2 regions of the Streptococcus sp. OMI870 genome follow, and region 2 is predicted to be linked to the other one. Evidence: predicted binding sites of a transcription regulator. Region 2 holds the regulator's gene; the other holds the start of a gene.
The links. Region 2 encodes HrcA, which represses chaperone genes, less so after heat shock. Its sites were predicted from a motif close to TTAGCACTCNNNNNNNNNGAGTGCTAA; they were not measured.
Positions count from the first base shown of each region.

Region 1: groES (co-chaperone GroES) is a predicted target of HrcA. The motif match lies at 11,241-11,267, and genes of this name have one in related genera.

Region 1 is NZ_JASHGM010000004.1:62,575-77,869, reverse strand. It holds gene prmA (50S ribosomal protein L11 methyltransferase) at 1-771, opposite strand, end outside; partial or broken gene QM968_RS07775 (GNAT family N-acetyltransferase) at 909-1,381, opposite strand; gene QM968_RS07770 (NUDIX hydrolase) at 1,378-1,812, opposite strand; gene QM968_RS07765 (hypothetical protein) at 1,862-2,404, opposite strand; gene QM968_RS07760 (DUF3013 family protein) at 2,458-2,928, opposite strand; gene QM968_RS07755 (replication-associated recombination protein A) at 3,043-4,314, shown strand; RNA gene ssrS (6S RNA) at 4,381-4,573, shown strand; tRNA gene QM968_RS07745 (tRNA-Lys) at 4,579-4,651, shown strand; gene QM968_RS07740 (ABC transporter) at 4,704-5,411, opposite strand; gene QM968_RS07735 (ABC transporter ATP-binding protein) at 5,408-6,088, opposite strand; gene QM968_RS07730 (sensor histidine kinase) at 6,435-7,739, opposite strand; gene QM968_RS07725 (response regulator transcription factor) at 7,753-8,487, opposite strand; gene groL (chaperonin GroEL) at 9,292-10,917, opposite strand; gene groES (co-chaperone GroES) at 10,936-11,217, opposite strand; gene QM968_RS07710 (DUF202 domain-containing protein) at 11,348-11,641, opposite strand; gene QM968_RS07705 (PTS system mannose/fructose/sorbose family transporter subunit IID) at 11,739-12,593, opposite strand; gene QM968_RS07700 (PTS mannose/fructose/sorbose/N-acetylgalactosamine transporter subunit IIC) at 12,577-13,419, opposite strand; gene QM968_RS07695 (PTS system mannose/fructose/N-acetylgalactosamine-transporter subunit IIB) at 13,476-13,970, opposite strand; gene QM968_RS07690 (PTS sugar transporter subunit IIA) at 13,985-14,422, opposite strand; gene QM968_RS07685 (ABC transporter substrate-binding protein) at 14,564-15,295, opposite strand, start outside.
Region 2 is NZ_JASHGM010000008.1:6,551-21,845, reverse strand. It holds gene dnaJ (molecular chaperone DnaJ) at 1-851, opposite strand, end outside; gene QM968_RS10260 (DJ-1/PfpI family protein) at 1,075-1,707, opposite strand; gene dnaK (molecular chaperone DnaK) at 1,953-3,776, opposite strand; gene grpE (nucleotide exchange factor GrpE) at 4,017-4,559, opposite strand; gene hrcA (heat-inducible transcriptional repressor HrcA) at 4,566-5,600, opposite strand; gene QM968_RS10240 (M15 family metallopeptidase) at 5,768-6,541, opposite strand; gene QM968_RS10235 (histidine phosphatase family protein) at 6,531-7,232, opposite strand; gene QM968_RS10230 (histidine phosphatase family protein) at 7,356-8,045, opposite strand; gene QM968_RS10225 (PFL family protein) at 8,130-9,467, opposite strand; gene QM968_RS10220 (ACT domain-containing protein) at 9,485-9,751, opposite strand; gene QM968_RS10215 (VanZ family protein) at 9,889-11,001, opposite strand; gene QM968_RS10210 (rhomboid family intramembrane serine protease) at 11,126-11,734, opposite strand; gene QM968_RS10205 (CsbD family protein) at 12,060-12,263, shown strand; gene QM968_RS10200 (DUF3169 family protein) at 12,699-13,400, opposite strand; gene QM968_RS10195 (PspC domain-containing protein) at 13,415-13,765, opposite strand; gene QM968_RS10190 (hypothetical protein) at 13,779-13,967, opposite strand; gene QM968_RS10185 (helix-turn-helix transcriptional regulator) at 13,964-14,173, opposite strand; gene QM968_RS10180 (SMI1/KNR4 family protein) at 14,896-15,295, opposite strand, start outside.

The DNA of each region.
Region 1 (15,295 bases), on a different contig from region 2:
ATAAGCATCGTCCGTCAGATGGATAAGGATATCCGCCAAGATATTGGCCACGATAACATCTGCTTCAATCTCCACCCCTTTAAGCAAATCACCTGGGGCTACATGGATATTTTCCATGCCAGGGTTGAGTTCAATATTCTCCTGAGCAACGCGAACTGCCACATCATCCAAGTCATAGGCGAAGATTTCCTTGGCACCTAGAAGTGAGCTAGCAATAGAAAGGACGCCTGAACCTGTCCCCACATCCAGCACTGTTTCGCCACCACGAAGAACCTGCTCCAAGGCAAAAAGACTCATCTTGGTTGTTGGGTGGGTCCCAGTTCCAAAGGCCATACCTGGATCTAACTTGATAATCTTTTCTCCCGCAGTCACCTCATAGTCCGTCCATGACGGCACAATTGTCAAGTCATGAGTGATGCGAGCTGGTTCATAGTATTTCTTCCAGTTGTCGGCCCAGTCTTCCTCAGCCAAGGCAATCGTTCCCATCTTGACCTCTCCCAGATCCATAAAGTCTGTCAATTCTGCTAAGCGAGCCTGCAAGTCAGCCTCAACCACTGCTACATCAACCGTATCCGGATAGTAGGCTGTCACCACGATTTCTTCTTGTTGCTCGACCTCAGGGAAAATCTCACCGAAGCGGTCCACATTTCCAACATAGTCCATGCTGTCTTCAATTGCTACCCCTTGGGCACCTAACTCAATCAAGAGATTGGAAACTAATTCCTCTCCCTCACGCTTGACTGTAACTTTTAATTCTTGCCATGTTTCCATCATTAAGATACCAAGCCCGTAAAACACAAAGCCAAAATAGGAAACTCTCTGAAGACGTTTGTGTCTAAGAGAAGTTTATCTTTTTGGCACCGTGTTTAGGGCGGGTTCAGTTTAGAAATTTAACCGAACCATCCTTTCTATTTCTCTATCAATTTTTTCATGTAGACCATATCCATGCCTTCTTTTTCAGGCTCGATATGGGTTTGATGGTAGCCATTCTTCTCGTAGAACGCGACCATGCCTGCATCCTGTAACACCGTACACAAATCCCATTGTGTGATGGTTGACAATTCCTCTTCTAGCAATCTCAGTCCCTCAGAACCATACCCTTTTCCTTGATACTGGGGCAAAATCGCTGCCGTTCCCAACCAAGCTTTCGTTAACTCGGCATTAGTCTGAACTCGTAAAATCCGATGTTTTCTTCATCTTCTTTTACAAAGTAGTAATAGCTATTGGGACGTTCGACTAGTTTCCATTTGATTCGTTCACGGTCCTCGAGATAAGGGTCATATTCATCTTGGTATTTGTCATAAACAGCCTTAAAGCTAGCTCTTTGAATGGCAATAATAGTTTCTAAATCCTCTGCTCCCGCTCGAACAAGTGTTATCATAAACCTTCCTCCAAATAATCCCTCAATCTCCCCTGTAGCTGAGGCACTGCCTGTTTAGACTTCAAAAATTCCTCAATAGGCATCAGTTTATAGGCCTGTCCTTCATTCCCAAAGGTAATATTGTCAAATTGTTCTTGTCTTAGCTGACCAACCATAAAGACCGATTGCTTGTCTTTAAAGATTACGCTAGGATAAATCTTGCTCCAAAGCAGACAGTCTTCATCTAAATGAATTCCCAATTCCTCATAAACTTCACGCGCTGCGCACTCGAAAGGGCTTTCGTTTCCTTCACGACCACCACCTGGCAACTCCCACATGTTGGGACAAGGGATATCGTCCTTGTCATCACGTAAGATAGTCAAGACCTTATCCCCACAAATCAAGGCAATCTTGCAACCTTGGAAATCCATTCTGCTATCCAATAATTCCATGATATTTACTCTTTTCTATGATAACAATTACTCTCTAGGAAAATACGAGCTAGCTTTCTTCGATTACTTTTTGGCACTCTGCATCCCAGTATGCTTGCCATCTGCCATGTTTTTTAGCAAAATAAACCGTAAACTCATCATTTACATAATCGGCAACATAGCGAAGATTAGGCGGGTTTTCCTCAAAACTTAATATCCAAGGATGGAAGTAAAAGGTTCTCTCCCACCTCTTCTGAGTATAGCCTAGATCCTTAGCATACTGAGGGATGGGTTGTTGCAACTCGCTTTCCAAATGGGACTGAATGGCATTATCAATACTATTTAAACGAGCTAATAGTTGTTGGAACTGCTCTTCCTCTTCCGTCTTAAAACCAACTAAAAATTCAAATTCCGCAAAGTCCTCAGGAAATTCAAGTTCTGTGACTGTGCCATCTTCTGCATAGCGCCCTTCCTCATCGACAAGGCGACGAGTTCCAGACTTTAACATTCTCTCGAAATCTAAATTCGCAAAGCGATTGCGGGGCAGAATGCAAACTGATTGCTCAGATTTATCTGACCTTCTCCTGAAAAACTGTTTGACTTTTTCTAGCATAGTTTTCCCCTTCTCCTTGAATCCAGTATTCAAAAAAACACTTAGAATCTTTTCTAATATCTCGGATAGGGATAAAAGGTGCTTTCTTCCAGGCCAACTTTGCCTTCTTCAAAAACTTCTTGGTTCCAGACGATCTCAAAGCTCTCTGCTTCTTCGTCTGCTAAGAAATCCATGAGGTCATCTAAAGCCAGCTCGGCTGTGTCTTTGAGGAAGGTCGCAAAATAAGCTAAAAACTCACGAGACAAGCCTTTCTTAGGCTCATACGGAATCGCCGTTAAATAGGCATCTTCTTCCACATGCGACTTGGCTGGATTGTAGAAGATGACGGCTTCTTCAAAGAAGATATCCTCGTCAGACTCTTCACCCGACTCATCGACCAAAGCAACCCCTCCTGTGTTTTGTACTTCCAAGAGAAAAGCCACTTCTACCGCATGATTCTTCTTATCCCAATTGATCTCAAAGTCAAAGGGAAAGACCTTTTCCATTTCCTCTTCTAAAACATCCAAAAATCCATATTTAGACATCGTGTCCTCTTTCTAATTTCCCACTCTTAGAGCGGAATATGATACAATAGTTACTACAATCTTACCATAAAAACTGCCTCTTTGAAAGGAGACAAAGCTAGAAAGGAGACCCTCATGCCGGACAATCTCGCCCTGCGCATGCGCCCACGGACGATCGATCAAGTCATCGGTCAAGAACACCTGGTCGGAGAAGGCAAAATCATCCGCCGCATGGTCGAGGCCAATCGTCTCTCGTCCATGATTCTCTATGGACCTCCGGGGATCGGAAAGACCAGCATTGCTTCTGCCATCGCAGGAACGACCAAGTATGCTTTTCGTACTTTCAATGCAACCGTCGACAGTAAAAAACGCCTCCAAGAAATCGCAGAGGAAGCCAAGTTTTCAGGTGGTTTGGTCCTGCTTTTGGACGAGATCCATCGCCTCGATAAAACCAAACAAGATTTTCTCTTGCCTTTGCTCGAAAGCGGTTTGGTCATCATGATCGGTGCAACGACTGAAAATCCCTTTTTCTCTGTCACACCCGCTATTCGTAGCCGCGTACAAATCTTTGAGCTGGAACCTTTGACGATGGAGGAGGTCAAGCAAGCTCTAAAAACGGCGCTAGATGATCCCGAGCGTGGCTTTGACTTTCCTGTCGTGCTCGATGAGAATGCTTTGGATTTCATCGCTACCTCGACCAATGGGGATCTTCGCTCTGCCTTTAATTCTCTCGATCTGGCTGTGCTGTCGACCTCTGAAAATGCAGAAGGCATCCGTCATATTACGCTAGAGATCATGGAAAACAGCCTCCAGCGCAGCTACATCACCATGGACAAAGATGGAGACGGCCACTACGACGTGCTCTCTGCTCTGCAAAAATCCATCCGTGGTTCGGATGTCGATGCTAGTCTCCACTATGCCGCTCGTTTGATCGAAGCTGGAGATCTACCCAGCCTAGCTCGTCGCTTGACTGTCATCGCTTATGAGGATATCGGCCTGGCCAATCCAGATGCGCAGATCCATACCGTAACAGCCCTTCAGGCAGCGGAGCGCATCGGCTTTCCTGAGGCCCGCATTCTCATCGCCAACATCGTCATCGATCTAGCCCTTTCGCCGAAATCCAACTCAGCTTACGTCGCCATGGATAAGGCGCTGGCTGATCTTAGAAGTTCTGGCAACCTTCCTATTCCTCGCCACCTCCGCGATGGTCATTATGCTGGAAGCAAGGAACTGGGAAATGCACAAAACTATAAATATCCCCACAACTACCCCGGCAACTGGGTCAAGCAGGACTACCTGCCAGAAAAGCTCAAACACGCTTCCTACTTTATTCCCAATGAAAACGGCAAGTACGAGCGTGCTCTCGGAGCTACCAAGGAGAAGATTGATCAATTCAAGAAAAAGTGACATCGGTTTCAAAAAATTAAGATTTTCCCTTGAAATATTTTCAAAATGTGGTATCATATACATATAGAAACGCTGTGGTGTACGACTTCACACTTAAGTGTTGACCGACTATTTTTTGTATTATTAGGGAAACAAAAGACTTCTGGCAGTATGCAGGCCGTTTCACGCGGAAGCAGCTAAGTCAGAGCGAGTTGCCCACCTGCTTAATTGCGCGGGTTCAATACAAATCGTGAAGTTTCGGCACCAATACAGCTTTTTATATTTGCCTCCTTAGCTCAGTTGGTAGAGCAGTAGACTCTTAATCTATGGGTCACAGGTTCGAGCCCTGTAGGGGGCATTTTTTATGCACAAAAAGCCTTGAGAACAACTCAAGGCTTTTTTAACTGCTCCTAGTTCCCCATTTCCCCTTTGGGTACGAGCAGATAGAAAAACAGCAAATTCAATCCAAATACGGCAACAAAGAGCGCTAATTGGGTGGCATCAATCGTTTGTTTCTCAGTCAAATCTTGGATCAACTTTGTATAATAATAGCCTGGGAATACCCGTTGTAGCTTGCCAACCAAGTCCATAAATCCTCCACTTGCGCCAAGCGTATCAAAGGGAATAATGGTCATGGCTGCTAAAATAATAACTGGAAAGCCAATGGTATCAATCGTCTTGGCATCTACTTTCACCCCAAGTACAAAACCAATCGCACTAAAGTAGATCCCCATCAAGGATAAGAGGAAAAATTGTACCAACAGGCTAGTCGTCACTGGAAAGTGAAAACCTAGGACAGCAACTACTAGCACCGCTAAAAAGATCAAGCTGTTCAGAATCAGTTGTACGATGCTTTGATCCCATAAATAGTTCTTGACACTATAGCTTGTAAAGCGGGATTCAAAAGAATAAAACCCGATATCTGAGGCGATTCGCTTACTAAAAGTTGCAAGGCTATTGCCAATGACCCCGATAAATACGGCAATGCCTAATAAAATACTTGGTGAAATCCCTTTTTGAAGCTGATAAAAGAAGATATACCAGCCTATGGGTAAAATAATGGTGAATAATACGAAGCGCTTATTTCGTAAAACTTGTTTTAATTGAATCTTTTTCATGCTTGTTCCCTTCCTTTATTCATCTCTTCTCGGAAATACTGCTCAATGGTTTGACCAGCCTGGTGAATGTCCTCAACAGCCTTTGTTGCAGCAATTCGCCCCTCTTTTAAAATCAGGACTTTTGTAAAAAAGGCATCGATTTGGTTAAAATCATGGGTCACCACAACAGATGTAAACTCTTGCTGCTCCAGCAATTTCCAAAAATTATCCACTGCTTCCAAGTCCATGCCAGTCGTTGGCTCATCTAAAAAAATCAACTTTGGATGATTCAAAATAGTTAACAGCAAGGACAAGCGTCTCTTTTGGCCACCAGAAAGACTTCCCACCATCTGCTCTCTTGATTCTCTTAATTCGACCATTTCTAAGAGTCCATTGATATCAGCCTGCTTCAACTGATTCATCCGGCTTTTTAATTCGACGAATTCAGCAAGGGTTAGATCCTCGATGAGCAGATCCCCCTGTGGCATCATCCCAATTTCCCTTTGAAAATCAAACGAAGTCTTTATCGTCCCCGAATCGGCCTGGAGCTGCCCAGCAATAATGTTGAACAGGGTGCTTTTACCTGCTCCATTGTTTCCCAGCAAGGCAATTTTGTCTCCTTCTTCTATCGAAAAAGATACCCCCTTTAATACAGCTTTCTCCTTAAATGATTTTGTAATAGATGCTAACTGAAACATACGATCCCTCTTTTCTTATTGATCTTGTGTCCATTATACTTCAAGGAGAAAACCTTGGAGGCTCTCTGTCAGAATCGGTCAAAAAATCATCGCGAATGGTCAAAAAAGAGGCTGGGACAAAAGTCCTAGCCTCTCAATTATTTTTGGATTGTCGAGCAAGACGCAGTGGTTGAGTGCTCAAAGCACTGCTTTGAGGTGGCGGATAGATCTTGCGAAGCAAGTATCCTAAGTCTTTGTTCGCTTTTTAAGCTTCAAAGATGCCCTATGTTGACGGAAACTATGTTTCCTTTATCTGCAACCTTCAACAGTCTCCCAGACTGTTGAAGCTGTCCCACTCTCTCTTCCATTATTCCTTCCAAAAGGTCAGGCTCTGAGTAAATCGGTAGTTTGAACTCTTGGTAGACACTGTCGTTTTGGGATACTTTTCCAGTAATTGTTGGATCTTGTACAAGCCAAGACCGCGACCATCTCCTTTACTTGAGTAGTCCTTTTCAAATATTCTCGCCAGATCTATTTTTTCAGCTTTTGTACTATTTTCAACTATTAAGAGGAGGGAGTTTTCCTCCTGGAGCATGGCAAGAGTCAGCTGTGGGTCCTCTGATTCAAGACTCGCTTCGATAGCATTGTCACAAAGGATGGATAAGAAGGTGATGAAATCTAAAACCTCGATGAATAAATCACGAACAGGTTCATCGATCTCGACAGAGATCCCAATCCCTTTGTTTTGAGCCTCCAATAATTTTGCGGACAGAACACTTTTTACAGCTGGATTTTCGATGTGACTGAGTTTGGCAATATCAAACTTGCTATCGTAAAATTGCTGGCCACTCTCTCGAAGAACGTTCTCATAGACTTCCCTGATCGCATTGAGATCTTCATGCTCAATACTTAACTTGAGACTGGTTAAAATATTCAGGTAATCATGACGAAAGGCACGAATCTCCCCGTAGAGCATTTCGACGTGTTGGCTATAGGTGGCTAACTCCTGCAGTTGCCTATCTTTTTGCTCTAGAATCTCTTGTTTCAATCGTTCTTTGGACACTGCATTGAAATACAAGAGCATCACAAAAAACAAAATCAGATAAATACTATTTAACTGTTCCCGTAAAGCATCTGCATGAGGAATAGCATCCTCAAAAACCACCAGACCTATAACACTGACTAAATACACAAACATAGAAAGATCCATTGGAAGTAAGAAACGATTAAAATACTGCCGTTGAAATCCTACTTTTAAATCTGTAAAATCTAGTTTTAACAATTTAGTGAGCCCTAAATAGACAGGAAAGACCAGCAATTCAAGTAGAGCATCATACCAGCTGACAGATGCCTCATGAACAAGTACAATCCCGAGCATTGGAAAGACATAAAAGGCTAAGAGACGCCCAATGAGACTCTCCATGACAACCGGGTAGAGCCCGTAAAAAATGTTCAAAAGGTGTCGTATGTTATGATTCCGATAGAAACTATAGGCAATAAATACTAAGAAATAGCCAAAAAAGCCTACCGGTGGCACAAGGGTAAAGACGACTGCAAAGAAGAAGGGGCACAAAAAGAGCCAACGTAAGGCGAACTCTTGTCTACTGATATGACGATAGATCAGCATGCTGACGAAGAACTTTAAGTAAGACATGAGAATATCTAACAGCAATTCTTTCTCCCTTCTATTTTTTCAAAGCTTCTAGTAAGCCTCTATACTTGGTCCGTGAGATCAAGCAATTGTCCCCATTTTCAAAAAAAGCTTTCTTGGCTTCTTTGTCAATCTTCGTAATATTTTGTGGATTCACCACAAAGGAGCGGTGGCACCGATACAAGCGGGGATCTGCTTTTTCGATATCGGCAATACTGGCGTAAAATTCTAAGCGCTCATCCTGGGTGTGTAAAATAACCTTGTGAATGGTTGGAGACGTTTCAACATACAAAATCTTATTAAAGGGAACTTGTACACGCGCCATCGCACTCTCAAATGTAAAGGCATCTTGCGCAATCGTGGTCCCAGCTTGCTCCAAGGTATAGTCGATGGCCGAGTCAATTCTTTTTCTGAACTCTTCTTCGCTCAGCGTTTTATCAATAAAATCCAAGGCGGCTACTTTGTACTGAAAGGTAATGGGCATGAATTCAGAGTGAGTGGTGACAAAGACAATGGTCGCATGGGGGTCTTTCTTACGAATCTCTTTTGCGATCTCTAGACCCTTTTTCTCCTCACCTTTAATCTCGATATCTAAAAAGAATAGGTGATGAGCGCCTCTCTCTGTGATAGCATCTAGCAATTGGCTTGATTTCCCAAACACTTCTGGCGCTTTGCATTGCAAGGATTTCTGAGCAATCAGTTCCTGCAAGACCGATTCGATTCGTGATTGCTGGATCCACTCATCTTCTAACACAAAAATCTTCAACAAAGTCTTCACTCCTTCCCCTCGACGAATATGTTCTATTTTACCATAAATAATAGCTGCTGAGCCACTCTTTCAAAGTAGACTCAAAAGGCCTTCTACCTTTTCTCCTTAACAAAAAAACTCTCCCGGAGGAATCCGGAAGAGCTTGCGCAAGGGGAATTTGAAAAATATTTTTTAATATGAAAAAGGTCGATAAAATCTACACTATGTTCAAACTCTCATTTTACTAACAGCGATATTACGATCAAGTTTTATTGTCAATAGACATGTATGTGGGAAGTTCTCCCCTTGCAACAATGTAGACTTGTGATCTACTCTTAATAGTATACACTAGAATTATTACAAAATCAGTTAATTTGTATTGCAATTTGTTGGCAAATGCTCCTCCACAAAAAAATACCGCAAACGCTTGATTCCCAGGTATTTACACAAATCCTCTTTAACTAGTATTTATCATTTCTGTTACAAAATTTAAAATAAAAATATTATTCCATGACAAATGAAATTCCAGAAGTACGATAAAAAGGGAGAACGATACTTTCCTCCCTTTGAGCTAGTAAGATGATTAGGTAGGCCGCAACATAGCGGCTGGCGTCAAATGATGAGAGGCAAAGCCTCAATCATGTACCGGTTACGACAGAAAATAAAGAAGGCCGATCTTGCCTTCTTTATTTTACATAGGTTACGACGTGAAAAGGGAGGAACGATACTTTCCTCCCTTTGAGCTAGTAAGATGATTAGGTAGACCGCAATATAGCGGCTACCGTCCAATGATTCGGTGCTTTAGCACCAATCATTGGTATCAGGTTACATCATTCCCCCCATCATGCCTGGATCCATTCCTGGTCCTGCTGGGGCTGCTGGTTCTGGTTTGTTGGCTACGACTGCTTCGGTTGTCAAAATGAGGCTAGCAACAGAAGCTGCGTTTTGAAGGGCTGAACGACTGACTTTAACAGGGTCGATGATTCCTGCATCAATCATATTTACCCATTCACCTGTCGCAGCATTGAAACCTGTTCCGACTTCTGCATGTTTCAAGCGATCAATCACAATAGATCCTTCATAACCAGCATTGTGAGCAATTTGGCGTACTGGCTCTTCCAAGGCACGAAGAACGATATTGCGTCCGGTCGCTTCATCTCCTTCCAATTCAAGGCCTGCGACTGCAGAGATAACATTGACAAGAGCTGTACCACCTCCGGCAACGATCCCTTCTTCAACAGCTGCACGAGTCGCATTGAGGGCATCTTCGATACGGAGTTTCATTTCTTTCAATTCTGTTTCTGTTGCAGCACCGACCTTGATAACTGCTACCCCGCCTGATAATTTGGCCAAGCGTTCTTGCATTTTTTCACGGTCAAACTCAGACGTAGATGTCTCAATTTGTGACTTGATGATAGCAATACGGTTGGCAATTGTTTCTGGGTTACCAGCCCCTTCTACAATAACGGTAGTGTCCTTGTCTACTGTTACCTTCGCTGCTTGACCAAGGGCTTCAATGGTTGCATCTTTCAATTCCAAACCAAGATCATCTGTAATGACTGTACCACCTGTCAAGATGGCGATATCTTCTAGCATAGCTTTACGACGATCTCCAAATCCAGGAGCTTTAACAGCTACAACATTAAAGGTACCGCGGATCTTGTTCAAGACAAGTGTTGGAAGTGCTTCCCCATCTACGTCATCTGCGATGATCAAGAGCGGACGGTTGCTTTGAAGAATGCTTTCCAACAATGGCAAGATTTCTTGGATATTTGAGATCTTCTTGTCCGTAATCAAAATGTATGGATTTTCAAGATCGGCTACCATTTTTTCATTGTCAGTAACCATGTATTGTGAGAGGTAACCACGGTCAAACTGCATTCCTTCAACCACTTCAAGCTCGGTTTCCATTCCACGAGACTCTTCAATGGTGATCACCCCATCTTTGCCAACTTTTTCCATGGCTTCAGAGATGTACTCACCGACTTTTTCAGAACGCGAAGACACGGCAGCTACTTGAGCAATGGCTTCCTTGCTGGATACTGGAATCGCAGTATTTTTCAAAGCTTCTACTGCTGTTGCAACAGCAGTCTCAATCCCACGACGGATACCGATTGGATTCGCCCCTGCTGTAACGTTCTTGATCCCTTCACGGACGATAGCTTGGGTCAAGACTGTTGCAGTTGTTGTACCGTCACCTGCGATATCATTGGTCTTAGAAGCAACTTCTGATACCAATTTGGCACCCATATTTTCGAAATGGTCTTCCAATTCGATTTCTTTGGCGATGGTCACCCCGTCATTTGTGATCAATGGAGAACCAAATGATTTTTCAAGAACCACATTGCGTCCTTTAGGGCCCAAAGTAACTTTCACTGTATCTGCTAAGACATCGACACCACGGACCATTGCAGAACGTGCATCAGATGAAAATTTAATATCTTTTGCCATTTTTTTACCTCTCTTCTCTTAGTCTACAATTGCTAGAATACTTGAAGTTCCGACAATGATGTAGTTTTCGTCCCCATCTTTAACATCAATCCCTGCATGGCTTTCCACCAAAACTTGATCTCCTGCTTTTACAGCTGGGGCGATGAGTTCACCACTAAGGGTACGCACACCTTCACCAACGGCTACTACTTCAGCTGTTTTTGTATCGGACTTGCTCGCACCAGCGAGAACAAAACCTCCAACAGTCTGTTCTTTTTCTTCTACTTTTAAGACCACGCGGTCTCCTAATGGTTTTAACATTGTCGTTCCTCCATACTTGTATTTTAGCACTCTAGTCACTCAAGTGCTAACCTATGTTTCTATTGTATCACTTGGTCAGAAATAGTCAAGAAAAAAACACCTCAAAAATAGATGAGATGTTTCTCAAATTTCAATTTAAAATTGTCAATTTTTGATTGAAATCTTCGATCACTTTTTGAAGATTGATCCGCCCGCGGTAGATACCATATCCAAAAACAATCATGCCTAAAATTCCAACCAAGGCTAGTAAAATCCCGAGGATCAAGAGTGGGAGGAAACTTTTGTGAAAGAGATAGATCAATACCACACCAATACTGGCAATGATAAAGAGTAAGCTAAACCAACGACCAAGGTTTTCAAGCATGTGACGTTGGTACTTGATTTCTGTTTCATATCCATTGACAAGTTCTTGTTTTGTAACCATGGGATTCCTCCTGATAAAAATTGAGAATGAAGTGCAAGTAAAGGAGGTCCATTCACTTCATTCTCAAAAACTCCTACTAGCAAATTCTTTTTTTACCTTAGTATTTAAGATGTGGGTCAAAGATACCAAGGGCAACACCGATCAAAGCAACTACAACGAGAAGTAACATAACTTTGTTTGGTGAAATTTTTTTCTTAGACATCAACCACCAGCAAAGAGTGATGACGGCTGCTGTCAAGAGACCTGGATAAACACCATCGATCTTTTCTTGGATGTTCAAGAAGACTTTTCCTTCAGAATTCTTGAATTGAAGGGCTGTTGTAACAGATACCCAAGTAGCTGCTACGGCACCTATAACCATACCACCGACAACGCTGATCGCTTTACGAAGAGCTTGTCCTTTTGGTCCTACAAGGAATTCAACGGCTTTATCCCCTAATTGGTAACCTTTGAAGAAGGCAAAGCGCATACCAAAGTAAACCAAGAGGTTCCATACGACGATGTAGAAGAGAGCACCAGCGATGTTCCCACCCTTAGAAAGGCCAAGGGCAATCCCTAAAAGAACGGGAATCAAGGTACCAACGACCAATGAGTCACCAATACCAGCGATTGGTCCCATCAAACCGGCACGCATCCCGTTGATGGTTTCGCCATCTACTGCATCTCCGTTTGCACGCGCTTCTTCCAAACCAGCTGTGATCCCTACAACAAGAGATCCAAGTTGTGGTTCAGTGTTGAAGAAGGCCGTATAGGTTTGCATCGCATCTTTTTGTTCTTCTTTGGTGTCATACATTTCTTCTACGATTGGAAGCATAGAAGTCAAATACCCGAAGGTTTGCATATGTTCTTGAGAGAAACAAGTCAAATGACCATAATACCAATGATGGAATGCTTTTGCTAATGTTTTCTTTGAAATTTTCTTTCTATCAGCCATTTTAAATATCCTCCTCATCATCGTCTAGGTCCACCACTCCGGCTGGAGCAGCTTTCATCGATTTGATCACTTCAAGTTCATAGTAGATTACTGCAAAGATTAATGAAACAACGGCACTAGCTACCAAGTTTAAACCGAGAGATTTAGCCAAGGTAAATCCGACAAAGAATGGAATAAAGTCAGTTGCTTCTGTAACAATTTGTTTCAACAAGATGGCAATACCGACACATGGGAGAAGAGCACCGACTGTAAAGAGGGCTTTCATCCAGTAACCATCCATAGGAAGGTATTGTTTCATCAAATCAACCATGTTTTCACCATATTTGGTGATAATCATTGTTGGAAGGAAAGAGAAGAGGAAGTGAGAGATCCAAGGGTAAACCCAGTCAACTGCGTAGAGTTTTTTGAAGTTTCCTTCTGCAACGGCTTTCCAACCAATATGTTGCCATACCAAGTTCATAGTAGCGGTACCGTAGAAAAGAACGGTACCGATGGTCCCAACGGCTGCACCGATTGGTGCTGCAGCTGCGGCGATTCCAGCTTCATCTGTGATGTGATTGGCATGCACAAATAAGATAGCAAGAGGAATTCCGATATAAGAGATAGCCCGCACATCGGCAGATACGGTACCACCAGGTGTTACCAAGGCGATATAAACGACTTGAAGGGCAACCCCAACCATAATACCAGTTGTCACATCTCCAAGAATTAAACCTGAAATCAACCCACCGATCAAGGGACGACCGAGTGTATAGTTCCCGATACTGGTACCTCCCATACCAGGCATTGAAGACAAGCTGGCGAAAATACCAAGCAAGATTGCTTGAATCCATGAAATTGTCATAACAAACGCTCCTTTTGTTTGTAAATTTATTTACCTAACAGATCAGACTGTTGGGTTTAAAAACCAAATTTTGATTTAAAATCATCCCAATACCCGATGGAAACATCTGGCAACAATTGGAATTTCACCTTGTAGCCTGCTGCTTGAATGGCTTGGAAGGCTTCTGCTTCTTCCTGAGTGATGGATTGGTTATTCCCCAATTTCACAGCACCTGGACGATCATTTGCAGGGCCTACGATGATTTCTTTGACATCACCTGGGACAAACCCTTGGTCGACCAAAATTTCCTTCATATCGATTGGATTCTTAGTGATCAAGAAGTAACGACTATCTGATTCCGTTACTTTTGCTGATTTTTCCTTAAAGGCTTCTTTTGTCCATACAAAGGTTTTCTTGTCGGATGCTCCTTTGTAAGCTTGGATCAAAACCTTGTTTGATGCTGCTGCATCGTTTACGGCAATCAAACCATCACATGGTTTTTCTTTTGCCCAGCGTGTGACTGTCTGACCGTGAATCATGCGGTCATCAATCCGTACAAATGTTACTACCATAAGGTACCTCCCTATTAAATATCGTCATCATCTTCTTCAGCACTAGTAGCTGAAACTTCAAAAGGCTGTAGTGCAGATCGTGCTTCGGATAAGATGGTAGCTGACAAATCGTCTCCATCGAGCACATCCTTCATCACAACTGCTGTCAAGGCCATGGTGAGGTTCATCCCACCAAGGATCAAGGCCCCATCAAGCTTTCCAGCTTCTTCTAGAACAGTAGCTGCAGTGGTTAATGGACTCCCCCCTACAATATCTGCCAAGACCAACACGCAATCTTCTGCTGTCAATCCTGAAATGCTCTCTCTAAAATCAACTGCGAAGTCATCAACCGATTTTCCTTCTTTGAGTCCAACTGCGATGACCTGATCCATCTTGTCACCAGCAAACATGGCCAGTGATGTTTTTAGACCTTCTGCCAGTCCACCATGACTGACTAAAACGAGGTATTTCATTTTGTTACGCCTCCTTTATTTGACTCTATTGTAGATTATTTGAAAGCGCTTTTACATTGTCAAATGTCACATTTCAAATATGACATTTAGCAATAAAAAAATGACATCTGTCACTTGACAAAATGCCATCTTATTTTTCTCCTAAACTCCCACCTGAAGACTGCTTTCCATCTCCCTCTGAATTTGAGGCAGACGATTCTCGACATCTTGATCGCGCAAGGCATTGCCGATCAAGTAGTCCAGCTTTTCTAACACCTCTTTCGAGACATTTTTAGGGCTGTTTTCAACAGCTTGCTCCATGATACGATTCAAGGTCTTATTGGTCAAGGAATCCGTCCCAAAATCATCCACCTGCAGAAGGTCTTTACTGGAGCGACTCTTGACTACCCGTGGCATGACGGAGATCCCTTGAGATTGGGCAAAAAGGGTTTGTTGAATTTCTGGATCCTCTGTCAAAACCTGCATCAACTCCCAAGCCAACTTAGAATGAGAAGTCCGAGCGGACATAGCAAAAGAAGTCGTTGTGACTAAGGTCGCCTTGGTCGTTTTTGACTTAGCAGGCATCGGGATACAGGTCCAGGTAAAGTTTGAATATTTAGAAACGTGGTAGGGATAAGGTTTATAGGTCCGATATTGGGCCAAGGTCATAGGATAAAAGGCGACTTTCCCCTGGTCAAAATCTTTGGAGCTCACCTTGTAATTTTTATTTAAATCTTCCAATTTTTGTAGGAAAGTCAAGGATTCTTTGACTTCTGGAGCCGTCAGCTTAAGCATCCCTTCTTGAAAGAGATGACCCCCATTTGCTGCTAAGGCTTCTTTCCAGGTGTATTCTGTACTTCCAAATTGGTCCAATTGGCCATCTCCATTGGTATC
Region 2 (15,295 bases):
CCAAGAGCTGCTTGGACAAAGTTCAAGTCTAACTTGTAGTAGATGGTTGAACCATCACGTTCAAAGCGATCGCTCGGCTCAACATTGACAACAACATACAAGTCTCCATAAGGTCCACCGTTAAAGCCAGCTTCTCCTTGACCCGCTAAGCGGATTTGTTGACCTGTTTCAACTCCTGCAGGAATCTTGACGTTCACGCTATGGGCTTGTTTTTCATGACCTGTTCCACGACAAGTGCTACATGGATCTTTAATTTCTTGACCACGACCATGGCAGACATCACAGGTTACTTGACGACGCATCATTCCAAGAGGGGTTTGGGTATCGACATTGATAACCCCAGAACCGTGACAGCGTCCACAGGTTACCGGACTAGTCCCTGGCTTAGCACCTGAACCGTGACAGGTATGGCAGCTTGCTTCACGATGGTACTTAACTTCTTTTTCAGCACCAAAAATCGCTTCTTCAAACTTGAGATTAACACGGTATTGGAGGTCGTCTCCTTGACGAGGGGCATTGGGATTACGGCTTGCACCGCCACCAAAGAAGCTGGAGAAGATATCTTCAAAACCACCAAAGCCACTACCGTTAAAGCCACCAAAGCCACCTGCTCCACCACCGAAGCCACCATTGGCACCCGTAGCACCATATTGGTCATAGGCCGCCCGCTTTTGTTCGTCGCTTAACGTCTCATAAGCTTCTTGAACTTCCTTGTACTTTTCCTCAGCACCAGGCTCCTTGTTGATATCTGGGTGATATTTTTTAGATAATTTCCGATAGGCTTTCTTGATCTCATCTTGAGATGCATTCTTTGAAACGCCCAAACGGTCATAAAATTCAGTATTGTTCATAATTCAAGATACAAAGGGCGTCAAACGGACACAGCCAAAATAGGAGTTTTGACGACGGACGCTTGCGTCCTAGAAAAAACTATCTTTTTGGCACCGTCCGTAGCCCGTGTTCAGTTGCGAACACTCTTTGTTCCTTTCTATTGTTATTGAGTAAGAAACTTCAGAGCTCGAGTTCAATTCCCCGAACACTCTTTGTTCCTTTCTGTAATTTTTACCTACATATTTAGAGGATGTTTTCTATACTTTGCTTCACTTGATCAAACTCTTGGTCTGATAGAGTAAATATCAAATCCTCTGTTGCATAGTCGTTCTGTTCTTTAAAATAGTTGTCCGTATTCTCTGCCAACCCTAAACCGAAAATCACTTTTCTTGCAAACTCTTGATGTGCAAAACCGATAGCCGTAATGATTTGTTTATCTTGCACAACCAGTTTGGGTTGGAAATTTTCACGTGGAAGAAATTCAAAATAATCAAAGAAGTTTTGCCAAATTCCACCTGTAAATTTCGTATCGTTCAACAAGCCTGCTTTCGCTAATAAAAGAGGCGCTGAAGAAATGGCTGCAATTAGGACTTCTTGCTCACCAAGAGCCCTCAAAAACGAAATCAATTTCTCATCCTGTAGAGCAGGACCTATATTGACCATTCCTGGCAAAATCACACAAGAATACTCTTCTATACGGATTTGATCTAGTGTTTTCGTTGGTTGACAGGGCAATCCATCTTCAGAGACTACTATCGAATCATCTGAAGCGACATAATCAATCGTGACGTCAAAAGATAGAGCTAAAGTACTGGTTAAAGCAGTTATCTCATAAAGAGAAAAATTAGGATAAATCAAACAAAGTACTTTTTTCATACGCAACATCCTCTATTTTACCGAAAAACAGAGGCTGGGTTGCAACCTCTGGATTTCTTCCTATCATTACGACATTCTAAGACAAAGTCGATTATACTTTTTTAGAACTAGTAAGGCTGAATTGAGTTTCGGATTAAATCGAGCACGCCCTAACCTCTTGGTGAAAAAGACAAATCTTTCTAGAAACTAAAGTTTCTGCGTCAGATTTCCTATTTTCACTGTGAGGTTTTAACGGGCTTTGCATCTTATTTTTCCGTAAACTCTCCGTCTACGACGTCATCGCCTGCATTTCCTGTTGCTTGTGCGCCTTCTGCTCCTGCTTGGGCTTGTTGCGCTGCCGCGGCTTGTTCGTAGAGTTTCACAGCAAGTCCTTGTGCTTTTTCGTTCAATGCTTCAAGTTTTGCTTTCATTTCGTCCAAGTTGTTGTCTTCTTGAGCTTTCTTAAGATCATCAAGGGCAGCTTGGGCAGCATCACGTTCTGCATCGAAACCTTTGCCTTCAGTTTCCTTGATTGTCTTTTCAGTCGCAAAGATAGCTTGGTCTACTTCGTTACGAAGGTCTACTTCTTCTTTACGTTTCTTATCTGCTTCAGCGTTAGCTTCTGCATCTTTCATCATGCGGTCGATTTCTTCGTCTGTCAAACCTGAGTTAGATTGGATCACAATAGTTTGTTCTTTTTGAGTTCCAAGGTCTTTAGCCTTAACAGATACGATACCGTTCTTATCGATGTCAAACGTTACTTCGATTTGTGGGATACCACGAGGTGCAGCTGGGATATCTGTCAATTGGAAGCGTCCAAGAGTCTTGTTATCTGCTGCCATTGGGCGTTCCCCTTGAAGAACGTGGATATCAACGGCTGGTTGGTTGTCTGCTGCAGTTGAGAAGACTTGTGATTTAGAAGTTGGAATCGTAGTGTTGCGGTCGATGAGTTTTGTAAAGACTCCACCCATTGTTTCGATACCAAGTGACAATGGCGTTACGTCAAGAAGGACAACGTCTTTCACATCACCAGTGATCACACCACCTTGGATGGCAGCACCCATAGCCACTACTTCGTCAGGGTTCACTGATTTGTTTGGTTCTTTACCAGTTTCAGCTTTAACAGCTTCAACAACGGCAGGGATACGAGTTGAACCACCAACAAGGATGACTTCGTCAATTTCTGACAAGCTCAAACCTGCATCTGAAAGGGCTTGGCGAACTGGAGTTTTTGTACGTTCAACGAGGTCACGAGTCAAATCGTCAAATTTAGCACGAGTCAAGGTCATTTCCAAGTGAAGAGGTCCAGCTTCACCAGCAGTGATAAATGGCAAGCTGATTTGTGTTGAAGTGACACCAGAAAGGTCTTTCTTCGCTTTTTCAGCTGCATCTTTCAAACGTTGAACAGCCATCTTGTCGTTTGACAAGTCGATGCCGTTTTCTTTCTTGAATTCTGCTACTAAGTAGTCGATGATTTTTTGGTCAAAGTCGTCACCACCGAGTTTGTTATCCCCTGCAGTTGCCAATACATCAAAGACACCATCACCCAATTCAAGGATAGATACGTCGAATGTACCACCACCAAGGTCGAATACCAAGATTTTTTCTTCTTTGTCTGTCTTGTCCAAACCGTAAGCAAGAGCTGCTGCAGTTGGTTCGTTGACGATACGTTCTACTTCAAGACCAGCGATTTTACCAGCGTCTTTTGTTGCTTGACGTTGAGCATCGTTAAAGTAAGCTGGAACTGTGATAACTGCTTTCGTTACTTTTTCACCAAGGTATTCTTCAGCATAACCTTTCAAGTATTGAAGGATCATAGCTGAGATTTCTTGTGGAGTGTATTCTTTCCCGTTAGCAGAAACTTTTTCAGAAGTACCCATCTTAGATTTGATAGAGATGACTGTATCTGGGTTTGTAACTGCTTGACGTTTTGCAGCGTCACCAACGATGATTTCACCGTTTTTGAAAGAAACTACAGAAGGGGTTGTGCGGTTTCCTTCTGGGTTTGCGATGATTTTTGATTCAGTTCCTTCAAGAACTGCAACTGCTGAGTTTGTTGTACCTAAGTCAATACCGATAATTTTAGACATATGTTTTTCTCCTTAAATTTATCTTCTTTTTTCTTTTTGATACTCTTCTTAAGTGGCGACGCCGTCAGAGCTTGACTTCGTCAATCTCTTTGACTAAACTTTGAGCCTAAGGTCTCAAAGTTTGTGCAAATAGCGCCACGGCGAAGAGTATCGCCTTTGGTTCGCTTCGCGTACTATTGGTGAAGCTGAACCATTGTTTATCTTTCTTTCATAGTTTAGTGTCGTTTCGGACAAGGTATCCTAGTTGTATACAACTACCATTGCTGGGCGTAGGATGCGGTCGTGGAGTTTGTAGCCTTTTTGGAAGACTTGTGCGATGGTGTCTGCTGGATGTTCGTCATCAGCTGGGAGGGTTTGAATGGCCATGTGGTAATTATGGTCAAATTCTCCGTCGGCTGGAATTTCTTCGATCCCTTCTTCTTTCAGAGCATGAATCAAGCTTTCTTGCACCATTTCTAGTCCTTTTTTGACATCATCTGTCAACCCTTCAACGGCAAGGGCACGTTCTAAGTTATCCAACGAAGGCAAGATTGCTTTTGCCAAGTCTTGGCTGCGATAGCGTTGCAAAAGTTGGCGTTCTTCGTTGGCACGACGCTGAATGTTTTGCATTTCTGCATGAGCGCGAAGGTATTTGTTTTCAAATTCTTCGGCACGCGCTTGTGCTTCTTCTAATTCAGAAGGTTGCTTGCTTTCCTCTACAACTTCTTCAGTTGTTTGGGCAACTTCCTCTTCTTTCACGTCTTCTTTTTTGATTTCTTCTGTCAAGGCATACACCCCTTTCATTTGGTCTTAATTTACTTCATAATGGTTGCTGTTGAGGTAACGGTAGTAGTCCGTTAACTTCATGACCAGTACCCGTCCGATAACATTGACGAGGCTAATCACACGCCTGTAATCCATCTCTACGGGACCAATCACATGCATGAGGGCCATCCCACGATAAGGAACCAGGAATTTATGACTAATCACGGTCACATTTTTCAAAGCCTTCTCTTGGGACTCCGCAACCAGGATCTGGGTCATTTGGTCCTCTGGCATTCCCCCTCGCAACTCCAAGGCTACGTGTTGGGGATTATCCAAGAACTGATAGGTCTGAAGATCGGCGTAGGTTAAAGATGAAACCTTTCCTTCTACAAAGACCAGTTCTTGAAACAGTTGCGAGAAGACGTAATCAAACAGATCCAAGACATTGTCTGTCGTCTTAAAATAGCGCTGGACAATCTGTGGAATCTCTGTCCGCAAGCGGTAGTGGATATCCAAGACCGTATTTCCAATGAAGCGTTCTTGAACCAGCTGATGGAAGATTTCCAAGTCACTGGTTAAGAAATTCTTTGGAATCGCAAATTGTACGGTAACAGGCTTTGATTCATCCAAGGTCAATACCGCCAAAGCATCGTGGTTGGACAAGGGAACAATCTCAAAACCCGTCAAGCGCTGTCGTGTCGGCTCAACATCCTGAATAACTGCGGTGTAGCCCGTCATCTGGGCTAGTAACTTAGCCGTAGCATCCAAGATATCGTCTAGCTTAAAGGCTTCGAAATCGAAGGCTTTCACCACCTGGTAGACATCTTGCTCATCAATCAGCTCCAGATCGAGCGAGTTCTGAACAAAATATTGAAAACCAGCCCGGCTAGGCATTCGACCACTCGAAGTGTGGGCTTTTTCTAATAAGCCCTGCTTTTCGAGGGCAGCCATGTCGTTTCGGATGGTGGCACTACTGGATTGAATGACATCTTGCAGGGCTTTTGAACCGACCGGTTCGTGGGTCTTGGTAAAGATATCGACGACAAGATTGAGAATCTCATTTTGACGTTCTGTAACCATGACCTCACCTCTCTTTCATCTTTAGCACTCTACACATCCGAGTGCTAAACTATGATTCTATTATACACCCTCTCAAGAGAAAGTCAAGAAAAAAATCCAAAAAATTAGCACTCTTTTTCCAAGAGTGCTAAAAATCATTCTTAAGGCCTAGAAAAGTGTATGTCCTACTATTTTCCGGCCTTTTTCAGTAATTGAATGTATTCTTCTAATACTAGCTGATGTTTGGCCATATACTGAGCACTTTCTACACCAACATAACGGAAATGCCAATTCTCAAAAGTCACACCTGTAATATCGCTCTTGCCATCTGGATAGCGAAGAACAAAACCATATTGAGGTGCAATGGCAGCCAGCTGCAAGCCTAACTCATCACTTTGACCTGCTTCGACGCTCATATCAATTGCAAGACCTGTCTGATGCTCACTAGCACCAGGGACCTGCACCTGAGTCTGCACCTGTTTTTCAGCTTCTTCGTGTGAAAGACCACTCGCTTCTAACTCAGCAACACGCTCATTATAGAGCTCGGTTTGTTCGGCTACACTCCGATAACCCGATATCAAGGTTTCTTCTGGGGCAATTTTTCGGGCTGCTTCCAAAAATTGACGCGTTGGATCTCCAATCCGACTATCGACTTTTATGGCATCCACATCTGTCAATTGTGGGTTCAGCTCAGGCTTCACATTGTCACGATTGACCAAGATCAACTGCCAATCTTTTGTCGAGACGGCTGGCAGATCTGATTTTTCTTCCTTTTTCTTAGAAGAAGACGGAGTCGTCACGACAGTTTTTTTGGCCTTCCAAAACTGGAGCCCTGAAAACAGGTTTGGTTTCGCCAAATAGGCGCCAATCCCCGATCCAAGGGCCGCAAGAAGAAAGCAACTCACTAGATAGGGCCACCATTTCTTGCGTTTTTTTCTTGCGCGTCTGTACTTATTCGTCATGGCCTTCCTCTAGAAGTTTTGCTCCAACTTTACGATAGGACATATCCCCAACTTTTTCGATAGTAAAGGCTCCATCTTCATAAGCCAAAACAGTTACACTTCCATTATCTAAGACCAATTCTTTAAAGGCTTTTGGATCAATCAGGTAAATCAAGGTACTGATGGTCATGCCATGACTGACCACCATAGCATTGCCACCACCAGCTGCTTCCACCTCTTTTGCGATAGCTTCAAACCCTTCTTTGATCCGACCACTCAAGGCGCTCCAGGATTCAGCCCAACCCGTGGTGTCGACTTCAACAATCCCTTCTGCCAACTCCATCAAGCTCAACTGATGAAAATCCTCGACCTTAAAAACACGGGGTAAAACCCCCATAAAGAGCTCGCCATCATAGGCACCGTCGAAGCTACCAAAACACCACTCACGAATGCGTTTATCATAGCGATAAGGAATCTGACCTGTCAAACCAAGCTCCTGAAGAACAATTCCCATGGTTTGAATGGTGCGTCCAGAATCACTCGACACAGCCTGCTTAAAAGAAAGACCTGCTTCCTTAAGGCCAAGTCCTAATTCTTTAATTCCACGCTCTCCTGCTTCTGTCAGCGGAGTGTCTGACCAGCCCTGTGCTCGTCCGATGGTATTAAACATGGTTTTTCCATGACGAGCAATATATAATCTGGTTTTTGTCATTGTATTACCTCCGTATGTATCTCTTTCATTATATCATTTTTTGCAAAAAGAAAGTAGGAAAGCTCTTACAAGTTTTGAGAGAAAGAAAAGGCCATGACCAAAAGGTCAGCCTTTCAGGATGGACTAGGATTCTTGCAAGCCTTCACCGACTTCACGGTAACTGCTATCTCCAAAAATCTTAACCGTCAATTCTCCATCTTCATATTCTACAAGGGTAACACTACCGTTTGAAAGAGGCAGATTGAGATTTGGTTTACCTTCAATTAAGCAGACCACGGTCTGAATGGTCCAACTATGGCTGACCACCAAGGCATTGCCTCCACCATTTTCTTCTACTTCTTTGGCAATGGATTCAAAACCTTCTAGGATCCGTCCTTTCAAGACTTCCCAAGGTTCCGCCCAGCCAGCTGTATCGACCTGGCAGATCCCTTCCGCCAAGTCTTTCAAGCTCAAGGTCTTATAATCTTCTACATCTAGCACACGCGGTACAACACCATGAAAGAGTTCCCCACCGTAGGCGCCGTCAAAACTACCAAAAGACCATTCGCGAATCCGTTTGTCAAAGCGATAAGGGATCTGGTCTTTCAACCCCAATTCATCGAGAATGATCCCCATGGTCTGAATGGCACGACCTGAATCACTGGAGTAGGCTCGAGTAAACTCTAAACCAGACTCACGCAAGCCGATTCCTAGAGCCTGGATGCCTTTCTCTCCTTCTGCTGTCAAAGGGGTATCGGACCAGCCTTGGGCACGGCCGATGGTATTAAACATGGTTCTCCCATGACGAATCACAAATAATCTTGTTTTAGCCATCTTGTCTCCTTTTGTAAGAAAAAAGTCTGGAGTTTCATCATCACAGACTTTTCTATTCGTTTCTTCTATTATACTCGATTTCTCTTAGTTTTTAAAGCTATGAACCGGGGCCGGAATTTGACCACCACGGACAATAAAGTCAGCTGACGAAGCCTTGTTGACCTTCATTACCGGAGCAGAGCCAAGAAGTCCTCCAAGCTCTAACATATCGCCTTCTTCTCCATAAGGAATGATCCGAACGGCTGTTGTCTTTTGGTTGATCACTCCGATAGCTGCTTCATCGGCAATCATAGCCGCAATGGTCGTAGCTGGAGTATCAGCTGGGATGGCAATCATATCCAGACCGACCGAGCAAATGGCTGTCATGGCTTCCAATTTTTCCAGATTGATATGACCTGACTGGACTGCCGCAATCATCCCCTCATCTTCTGAGACCGGGATGAAGGCACCTGACAAACCACCGACTTGGTTACAAGCCATGATACCACCTTTTTTCACTTGGTCATTGAGCAGAGCGAGTGCTGCTGTTGTCCCGTGGGTTCCTACTACTTCAAGCCCCATGGCTTCAAGGACACGGGCAACCGAATCCCCAACAGCTGGTGTTGGCGCGAGAGACAAATCCACAATTCCAAACTCAACACCGAGACGTTCACTAGCCATTTGACCAACCAGTTGCCCGACACGAGTAATCTTGAAGGCTGTCTTCTTAACGGTTTCAGCCAAGACATCAAAGCTTGCACCATGAACTTTTTCAATCGCCCGTTGGACGACACCAGGTCCGGAAACCCCAACGTTGATGACAACATCCGCTTCACCAACACCGTGGAAGGCACCCGCCATAAAAGGATTGTCCTCTACTGCATTGGCAAAGACCACCAGTTTCCCTGGTCCCATTGGATCCGCTTGGGAGGCTTCTTTAATAATACGACCCATGTCTCGGACAGCGGTCATATTGATCCCTGTCTTAGTGGAACCGATGTTAACCGAAGAGCAGACAAAATCCGTCTCTGCTAGGGCGCGAGGAATGGAATTGATCAGGATCTCATCCCCCTTTTGGTAACCTTTTTGAACCAGGGCTGAGAAGCCACCGATAAAGTTAATTCCGATCTCTTTAGCCGCACGATCCAACGCCTTGGCAAAGGGCACATAATCTGTCGCATTGGTTGCTGCCCCAATAATAGAAATCGGAGTGACTGAAACCCGCTTATTCACAATCGGAATTCCCAGTTCTGCCGCAATCTCATCCCCAACAGCTACTAAGTCCTTGGCCTTTGTCACAATCTTCTGGTAGACCTTTTCTGCCGCCTTATCAATATCTGGATCAATACAATCCAGAAGGGAGATGCCCATGGTGATGGTTCGAACATCAAAGTTCTGCTCCTCAATCATAGCAATGGTTTCTGTTACCTGTTTAATGTCCATAAATCCTCACCCCTATCTTACAAATTGTGCATGGCATCAAAAATCGCTGCGCTCTGGATATTGATTTTGACATGAAGAGACTGACCAAATTCTTCTAATTCTGAACGAAGCTGGGTGAAATCTTTTTTCTCATCCGATGTCACGACTGCCATCATGGTGAAGTACTCATCCAATACCGTTTGAGAGATATCATCAATATTAAGTCCCAATTCTGCTATTTTTGTTGCGACACCCGCTACGATTCCTTTGTGGTCTTTTCCGACGACTGTAATAATTGCTTTCATTTCACTGCTCCATTCTATCTATTTGCTTTCATTGTAGCATAATCCCCTTAAAATCGCCCTTCTCAACTGGGAACGTTCGGATATTTTCCGCGTATCTAAAAAATAAAGGCTGGATCTACATCCAACCTCTCTATCGACTATTCAGTTTCATCTCTTAAGAACTCTTTCTTCACGCGCACCGTACTTTCATATGTTGCTCCAGCCAGGCGGTCAAACGGAAAGCGACGACTGAGCAAGATGATGGCAAAAGTGAGAATGAGGTACAATAAAAGCACAAAGAAGAGCAACAAGATCATGGATAAGGTTAAGAGAGAATTTTTCGTCAAATCCTGATTCAAGAGTGAAATCAAATAGAACAATCCTTGGGGTATCAAGTAGAAATAGCCCGCCACTAGAATCCCCCTCCAAATGGTGCGAAGCCATCTTTGCTTATCAAAATGCAAGCGACATTTCAACAAAGCCATTCCCAAGGTTTTGCCCCGCCACAAAGGAAGCAAGCTAAAGTAAAGAGCCAAAACCGCTACATAAGGAATCGTCCCTAAACCCCCAATCAATGCGTAGAGAATCGATACCATCACAAAGTCGATCAAGAAAGCAAGACCCATCCGAAAGCCAGATACTCTCGTCCCCACTCGGAAAGAATGCTGGTCTATTTCATCTCGTGTTGGCAGTAACCAAACCAGAAACCAACCGAGCAGGTAGCCCACTCCACCACCAGTGGTATTTTGAATGATATCATCGACATCTGCTAGGCGGTAGGGGCCCGGATATAGAAAGTAGAGACCTGACAACTGGGTCAGCTCCAAAAAAAGACTAAAGAGGGCCGTCAGGAAAATCGTCTTCTTAAAACCACACTTGAAATAATAGCGCAGATACATCCCAAAAGGAATCAACATCAGGACATTAAAGGCGGGCACATAAAAAGTCGGATGCTTAAGGGCTTGAATCCAAGTGCTTGTCTGCGCCAGATCAAAGGGACTCTCCTTGAAAAAATCCACCACAAAGGCAAAGGGATACAGATTGATCATTTCCGAGTAGCTGGTATGGATCTTACTTGGATCTGGCAGGGGCAAGACCACCAAGAGATAGACCGTCATCAAGTAAAGCATAAAAGAATAGAAAATCAGCACCCGTAATTTATTGACCGAGCCATATTTTCGGTAATTCAAAATCATGTAGGGCAAGGTCAGCAAAAAGGCCAGGAAAGGAAAGAGCTGAACAGCTGTTTTAATTGTAGAAATATAGCCCATTGTGTCTCCTTTTTACACTTATAAAATCACCCTTTGCGCAATGACAAAAGGTGATTTTTCATTGATATAGAGTATTATACGGCGCAATGAAGGAAGAGTCAAGGAAGCAGGATGAAAATCTCGCTTAAGAGCGAGCTTCATTGGTAGGAGCCTTCTTCAGACTTTTACTTCCGAAAAAGACCAATAGATAACTGGCAATCCCTGAAAGGTGCAGCCAAGTCGAGATCCAGCCGGTGATGGCCGGTAAGAGCATGAGGCCAGATAGAAAAACTAAGAATAGATAAAACAGTTTTACGAAGAGTGAATACTCTTTCCACATATTTGGTAGGATCAGGATTCCTCCCATTACAAAGGCATAGCCTACAGCAGAGATCCCTGTTGCCTGAATGTCCTGCCCTTGCGTTAAAAGATGAAAAACGATGGAAGAGAGAGTTGTCGCCGTCACAAAAACGATCAAGACTTGCCTGGGTCCTCTCTTCCTTTCTAACAGTCCACCAAAAGGAAGGACCATGAGTCCATTTAAAATCAAATGGACCCATAAAAACCAGACAGGGGCTCCTTTACTGCCATGCATCAAGGTCCCACTGACATATTGCCAAGCATAGACTGGCTTCGAATGAAAGGCCAACAGGTCATACATAGCATCCCCATAAAAGGAAGTCAAAAGACCTAGCAACAAACAAGTTAAAGACAAAGTACTGACAACGGGGTAGGTTTTGAGGATTCTTTTCATGTTCATCTTCTCTTTTTCAAAAAACAACTTGGCAATCTGTCCATTCATGACCATTATACCACTTATTTCAATGGAGACAGCCCTATTTTTTACTCTTTTCATTTCAAATCTTTGATCTAAAAACTGAATGTCTTGACTGATTGGTTCCTCATCATTCGCAATCGGATCAGGAGGCGATCCTGTATTTAGAATACCGTAGCGAAAATTTGACTTTCCATTTCAGAGGGTATATACTTATATTAATCTGAACTAAATAGTTTTCATTTTTTAAATGAACTGTCTTCAATTCAGATTAAAAAACTATTTACTTAACGGAGGTGGCGCTATGTCATTAGAAGATAAATTAAACCAAGTTAAAGGTTCTGTTAAGGAAGGTCTCGGTAAAGTAACCGGCGACACAAAAACAGAAGCTGAAGGCGTTGCTGAAAAAGTTGCATCAAAAGCTAAAGAAGTTGCTGAAGATGCAAAAGAAGCTGTTGAAGGAGCTATCAAGGGCGTGAAGAATATCCTTCACAAAGACGATAACTAATTTTTAACATTCTGGAATCACTCTATTTTCTACCGTCACGTTTGACTGTGGAAGATAGGGTGTTTTTTTCATTCATCTTGGGTATAGAAAAAAGAGGCTGGGACAAAAGTCCTAGCCTCTCAATTGTCTTTGGATTGTCGAGCAAGACGCAGTGGTTGAGTGGGCTCTACTACGCTGATTTCATCAGCTTTTACAGCCCTACTCAACTGTGCGGAGGTGGGACGACGAAATCGAATTCTAACGAATTGCCGATTTCTGTCCCACTCTCTTATAACGATTGTCTTTCTTTTAAAGAAAGGTTTACTAAATGGTGCTGCTTTACGATCTTTTCAGTTTTTATGTGATCGCTTTATCTTGAAACAGAATAAATTTTGATTGACTCATCCCTTTCAACATCGTCACCTCCATTTTCGACACCATTCATATAAATCCACGCTATTTAAAGTATCGTTTTGTTTTTCTTAATTGTGCAATATTAATATAGAGATGGATTAGAGCCGTTATAAGGACACCAACTAACTGCACTTCACCAAGAATGATGGATAAGGCAAATAAGATGATATAGACCGATGGTAAGATTAGCTGATTGAGTTTGAACAAGATTAAATAAGCCTCTGCCATTTCCGCCTGTTTTTCTCCCTCATCATACGTTTCTAGATAATCTAATACCTCTTTTGGTGTGGCTAAAATAGAGATCTGGTAATTACGAATTTTGCTCGTTGTTTTGACGCAGAAACTTCCAACAAGAATGGTTAATACCGCTAAGAGAAAAACTGATAACGGAAGATCATGACTAGGTAACACGGTAACCAAACTGAAAAGCATACTAACTTGCAAAACATTGTAAGCAACTGTCCCATAATCTAGAGAGCGATACATCTTGATATAAGCCAGCTCATTTAATTCATCATCTTCTTCTGCTAGGTAGCTATCATAAGCTTTCCTACTATTCATAATAAAATAAAGAGCTACTATGGTCGATAGTATTCCCAGACAGAAAAAGAAGGTCGTCAAAACAAACTGTACTTGCTCTTGAGAAATGTTTAAATGAAGATTTGTGAAGGCAACACCAAACATTCCGATTAAACCACCCAACAATAAACTTCCTAACAATAGTAATAAATGTTTCTTTTTCATTTTCCATCTTCTTTCTAAAATAAACTAAGTAGCCCTTGAACCAGAGCATGACCAAATCCAAAGGTAGCTGTTAACACTTGATCACCAAAGCTATTCAGGAGAATGGAAACTATATAGAAAAATAGGATCTTGTACCCTGATTTTTTGATGACCTCTTCAAGAGATCCACTCCCCATCCAGCCAGCTAAAAGAGCATAGCTTATAACGGTGAGAAGACTAATTTCTATCGAAGATAGAAAAAGCAAACAAGCCAGTGCACGAATCATCAGAGGGTCTACCTTGAAATAATTAGCTATACCGGCACAAACCCCTGCAATTTCTTTGTGTTCGGTATCTACTTGAAAATCCGCCAAAAACTCTTTCATAATCTTACTCCTTTTATACTTTTTCTCTTTCTTTTACTTTCTTTTCTATCCGCTCAAATACTAAACTAAAAATCAAGCTAGTCCAGAAAAAATAGTTACTGTCTAAAATGTGAATCAATCCCAGCAAGGTCCCGATCATCATCGAAACATTTGCTACAAAGGCAATGATACAAAGATAATACATTACTCTATATTTGTTCATGATTCTTCCTCCTCTAGGCGAAATACCGACTCTACTGGCTCATGAAATATCTGAGAGATTTTCAAGGCGATAATAATAGAGGGGGTATACTCATCACGCTCTAGCAAACTAACGGTCTGCCTCGATATACCTGCTAGCTTTGCAAGCTCGGTTTGGTTTAAACCATCACGAGCGCGAAGCTCTTTTAAACGATTTTTTAGCTTCATATTTACCATTGTCATCAAACTCAACCACTTGGCTTAGATAACCTAAAAACAGTAGAATTTGATCTTTCCTCCTTTGCCATTAAATAAGATAGTATTACCGATACCCACATAGTTTCTCCCTATCTAAGGTCTTCTTTCTTTGACTTGATTACATTGTAACACATCTTTTTATTTTTGACAACTATATTAGTCAAAAATATCATTATTTTTGTCATTTTTTTAAATAATAGCGATCAAAATTATTATTCTGAATAAGGATTGATTTAATATTTTTCTAAATAGAGGTGAAATGGATACTTAAAATCAAAAAAATAACGGGATAAATTTTAGTTTTTTAGACAAAAAAAGACAGCCAAGAGAAAATTCTTGAGTGTCTGTATAGATTGATAGTATCGTGTTGATTAAGGTATAGAGGCAACTGACTTTGTCAGGTTGCAGCCGTATTTGTAAGTCACAACAACTGTGCCAATTGCACCAATTTAGTATGGAGGCATAAAAAAGAACACCCCGAAAGGTGCTCTTTGTAAGTATCATAATTCTTTCGAAGAACATTTACTAAATTGTGATGCTTTACCTGCTTTCTTAAGACCTAATTGGGAAAGTATGGGTTTCAATTGGACTAAAAACAGCGTCATATCAAGGTTTTTCAGAATGATATCTACTGATTGATTTCATAAAATTTGAATCAATATTTTTTAAACAGGGGAACATACTACCCTCTTTTATACAATCACTTCCATTATCTCTTCAATCAACTCCGTAAAACTTTTTGCCACATAGATAATTTCATCAGGGTCATGAATGTAGCAAATAATCTGCCCTTCTTGCCCCTCCTGGTCTGGATCAAAATCGAGCATGAGATAACAAGAATCGCAATATTCCGCAAAAGGAAGCCATTTTTTATTAAAAAGATAGGGTTTAACTCTACTATCACGCATCTCTTCAACTTCTTGGCTCGAAAAATAGTCGGGAAATTCCGTTAACAGGGCATCCCTATTTTGAAAATATCTTTTCCCAGCTTCTATTTCCTGCAAACTCATCAGAGAAAAAGCTATTTCTCTTTGGTCAATCACACAGGGTAAGACTGCTAAGAATTTACTGCCGTTTTTGTAGCGATAGACT